DNA from 2 places in the Brevibacillus sp. FW301-21C12A genome. Region 1 is predicted to be linked to the other one. Evidence: riboswitches for the same ligand, from Rfam matches in the RefSeq annotation. Region 1 holds a riboswitch; the other holds the start of a gene.
The links. A riboswitch is a leader RNA that binds a small molecule or an ion and turns the genes downstream of it on or off. The one in region 1 is predicted to bind cyclic di-AMP.
Positions count from the first base shown of each region.

Region 2: it holds a riboswitch for cyclic di-AMP, as region 1 does, so the genes downstream of both, AC3WQH_RS11640 (C40 family peptidase) here and AC3WQH_RS18680 (CAP domain-containing protein) in region 1, are expected to answer to the same signal.

Region 1 covers NZ_JBYTBG010000034.1:8,908-11,102, reverse strand. The annotation lists gene AC3WQH_RS18690 (homoserine dehydrogenase) at 1-139, shown strand, start outside; gene AC3WQH_RS18685 (hypothetical protein) at 251-409, shown strand; gene AC3WQH_RS18680 (CAP domain-containing protein) at 480-1,178, opposite strand; cyclic di-AMP (ydaO/yuaA leader) riboswitch at 1,187-1,342, opposite strand; gene AC3WQH_RS18675 (rhodanese-like domain-containing protein) at 1,427-1,771, opposite strand; gene AC3WQH_RS18670 (cold-shock protein) at 2,192-2,195, shown strand, end outside.
Region 2 covers NZ_JBYTBG010000015.1:8,174-10,368, forward strand. The annotation lists gene AC3WQH_RS11630 (PspA/IM30 family protein) at 1-468, opposite strand, end outside; gene AC3WQH_RS11635 (LiaF transmembrane domain-containing protein) at 534-938, opposite strand; cyclic di-AMP (ydaO/yuaA leader) riboswitch at 1,246-1,384, shown strand; gene AC3WQH_RS11640 (C40 family peptidase) at 1,389-1,910, shown strand; gene AC3WQH_RS11645 (response regulator transcription factor) at 2,129-2,195, shown strand, end outside.

The sequences.
Region 1 (2,195 bases):
GACGACGAAAGCGATCCGCGTGGAAACAGACGTCATGGGCGAACTGATGGTCGTGGGCGGGAAGTCGGACCCGGCAGCAGCGGCGGCGGCAGCACTGAAAGACCTGGAACATATCATGAGTAGACACGGCGCTGTCTGACAGCGGCAGCTTCCTTGCGCCGCTTCCAGCGATCGGCAGGAATGACCCGGTTTGTTTTTCGCGCATACTAGGGACGTACCACGAACAAATAGCGGCGAGGGGGCCATACGGATGAATCAATCGTCTGATGTCAATGCCGAACTGCAGCAAGTTTCTGCCTATCCAACGAAGCAGAAGATGAACCAGAAGGAAGTCGCTCTGTTTGAGGAGCAGGAAGGCTGCGGCTGCACCCCCAAAGCGAAAAACGCGGCAAATACGGAGCAAGGATAGCTCCACACGAAAAAAGCCGGGCCTCTTTGGAAAAAGAGTACCCGGCTTTCGTGTACAGGGAAAGACGTTCTTAACCGATAAATTCCTGAACCCAGTAACCGTTGGTGTAGCCGACACCGATTTTGGTGAAGGCCGGGTTCATGATGTTTTTGCGATGGCCTTCGCTGTTCATCCACTGCGTCATCACTTCTTGCGGACTGCGTTGACCCATGGCGATGTTCTCGCCTGCGGTCATGTAGGAAATGCCGAATTGCTTCATCATGTCAAACGGAGAACCGTACGTTGGGCTGGTGTGGTCAAAGTAGTTGTTGTTCGACATGTCGGCTGCTTTCGCCAGAGCGACTTTGGACAGGGCAGCATCCATCGTTACAGGCGCCAGACCTGCTTTGGCGCGTTCCTGGTTGACCAGATCAGCAACCTGCTTGGCAAAGTCGCCAGCCTGTGCCTGGTCGGCCTGGTTCGCCGGAGCAGCCGGCTTTGTGACGTTCTGTACTGGCATTGCTGGTGCTTGTGGCGCTTGTTGCACCGGCTTTTGTACGGGCTGCTTTTGTACAGGCGCCTGATTTACTGGCGCGGCAGGCTGTTGTGGCTGTGCGCTAGGTGCAAATGGAAGCTGACCCATATATGGAATCCATTGATACTGGATTTGGTATTGTATGCCAGTTGGTACCGGGCAATTGGCTGCAGCAGATGCAGATGGGGTAAAGCCGGTCAAAGCCAAGCCCAATCCCAGAGTCATCGCGATGGCAGTAGCTCCAAAACGTTTCATATTCAACATCGTCTCCTTTTTTTGGCCTACGAGGTTAGTTGTCGGATTCGGATTGAGGAAACAACCCTACGCTCCTTCGAGCGATTCACCCCTTAGTGGATGCGTGACCCACAAAAAGATCCCCCGCACTTCCATTCGTGAGGAAGCTTCGGCTTATTGGTTTGGCATGACCCAGAATATCAGACTATCCCACCCGAAATAAAGAAGTAATATCTGCCAAACCGCTGGAAACGCTGGCGCTACTGAGCTTATTCGCCCTCGCTCTCCGGCTCGTTCCACGCTGTCAGTCCGCCGAGCAGCGCTTTTGCCTCGTATCCGTGTTCGCGCAGCAGAGCAGCCGCTTTTTGCGCTTTGTTGCCCGACGTACAGACCGTGATGACCTGCGCTTTTCGCGCCACGGATTCTGTTTCTTCATCTAAGGGCTTGTCACGTTCGAGCATGTGCACATAGGGAACGTTTTTGGTTGCGGCCAATTCGCTGGTGAGCGTTCCGTTCCGGAATTTTGCCTCGTCGCGGACGTCAAGGATGAGTACAGGTGTCTGTTTTTCCAGCAACTCGATTACTTCCTGTTTCGTCCAGATGTTTTTTTGCATTCGCAATCCCTCCCGAGCCTATTGTAGCAGTTGCCTTTCTGATAGAGTAGTAGTAAATGGTTGATTTTTACGGTCTGGTTATGGTAAAATGATAATGCTACTTGAATACTTGAGCCTAAATCTTCGAGGTGTATGCTGATGGATAACGTTTTTGAAATCCCGATTCACACTGGCGCGGTCATCGGAGCCGCAAGGATGGAAGAGAGGAAGGGCTTTCGTCGTTTTAGGTTTTCAAAAAGTTTTGGTTTTAACATGGCAGTTCCGTCCTATGACACTTTCATTTTAGCGAAGTAGATCAACTTCACATATCATGAAGGCGTATCGCGATCTCGCTCTGGGGTATTTCTTCATGATATGTGAGCTTTATTTGCTTCGGTAAATATGACTAGCATATTCAAATTGACTTTTGGAGGTTTTCTCATGC
Region 2 (2,195 bases), on a different contig from region 1:
TACCGCATGATTCACCTGCTTTTGCGTGCGGGCTACTTGTGCCCGTGCCATCAGCGTGAATTTTTTTGCGCGCATTTTATAGAACTCTTCCTTCAGTTCGGCCAGCTTTTCACGCATTTGCGTAGCGGCCTCGGAAGCTGCCAGATAGAGTGTTTCGTACTCGGCTGCACGAGCTTCATACTGCTTTTTGTCCGCAAGAGCGCGGCGGGCAAGCTCGTCTTCCCCTTCTGTCAACGCGAGCTTTACTTGACGGTCGCGCTTTTCGATCAAAGCGTTCGCTTCGTCCAGTTGCTGGCGGAATTTCTTTTCCAATGCTACCTGGCGGGCGACAGCCACTTCGACCTGTCCGATTTCCACTTCCATATCCCGCATGTATTGATTCAGCATAACTACCGGATCTTCCATCGAATCCAGGGCGTCATTTACCGAAGCTACTGTCAGGTCACGCAAACGTTTGAAAATACTCATTTTCAATTCCTCCTCATCATATCACATCGTGTCATTTCATCCAGAAGCTCTCGCGACATGGCTGCTTATGGCTGGCGGCGGGTCATTTCTCTTTCCCACGCGTCCAGCGTGTCTTCTTTTAATACTTTTTGTGCCCACTGACGTTCCCAGGCTGGCGGCGCTTCTTTGGGGACATGGCCGGGGCGCAGTAAGCGATACCCCAGATAAATCACACCAATGGCCAGTAAGCCGTGAAACAGCAGATGGAGCTTGCCGATCAGCATCAGGAACCCGAACAGGAAGATCACGATTCCCCAAAAACGCGAACCGGATTGTCCCATGATTTTTCGAGCGCCGTACAGCATGATGACCGCGGGAATCAAAATCCCGATCAGATCACCAAGGTCGATTCCGATTAAATCCAGGAGAACCAACCCGCCGACCAGCAAGAGAACCAGTCCGAGCAAAAACTTTCCAGACCGTTCGCTCATGCTCGCTTACCTCCTATCATCTCTTGCGTGTGGTGCTTGTTGAACCTTATGGCATTATTGTAGCCCCCCGCATAGGCTCCCCATAACGGGCGTGCGGTTGGTTTTTCCCTCCGTCCCTGGACGGAGAGCATTTCCTGCCGTAATCGGACGAGCCTGGTCCCCTCTTTTTCGCCAGCCAGCGCTTGCATTGTCGAAGCAAGACGTTACACCATTTGGCGAAATTTTGTGACAAAAAAGTGAACAAGCGGTCAAAAAAGAGGGAAAACGGGAAAAGCGTAGAATCTTCGTAAGGTGCGTGTAAAAAAACATCGAAAAATAGCCGAATTCCGTATGACGGAAGCGGGGGAACCAGTTTTTTTGGGGTGAATGATTGCCAGCTGGCAGTCTAGGGCGTCCTTTCGACCGAACCCTTCAGCTAACTTCGTAGGCTCACGAAAGGAGCAGTTTCTTTTGCGCAAGGTGGTAATGTCTTTCGTTATGGCTGGAATGCTTGTGATGGGGGCCGGCGCTGCACATGCGGCAGAGAGTGCAACACTCCAAGACGTAGTCAGCGAGCTGTATGGCGTCCCTTACAAAGCATCTGGCACGTCCAAAAAGGGCTTTGACTGCTCCGGTTTCACACGCTACGTATTTGATGCGTTAGGTGTAGACCTGCCTCACAATTCTGCCGCCCAATACGAACTGGGGACAGAGGTTGCCAAGAAAGACTTGCAGCCTGGAGATCTTGTGTTCTTCAATACAAACGGACGAAGCATCTCACACGTAGGCATCTACATCGGGAACGGCACATTCGTGCATTCGGAATCTGGCCGCGGCGTCGTCAACACCAAGTTGAACGACCCGTACTACTGGAGCAAGCGTTATGTTGGCGCCAAGCGCATCAGCACACCTGTTCTGGAAGCGGCAGCTCCGAAAAAGGAAAACGCGGTGCAAGCTGCATCGTTGTCGGAAAATCAAGCACAAAAGAAGTAGTTCGGCAAAAAATAAGAGCCAGGGACATTGCGTCTCTGGCTTTTTCTGACGAAATTTAGGACCAGGTCTAAAGAGGTGCCCCTACCTATAAGTAAAGATGCATGAATGGACGGATACTTGCCCTTATCATGTGAAAGCATGTTATGATAGACAGGATTAGTTCTTTGTGCCATAGCACCTCATCCACCTATTAATAGAAGTAACTGGGGGTAATTCCGGTGAAAGATCACATTTTGATCGTTGATGACAACCAGGAGATTATTGAACTGCTTGAAGATATTTTGG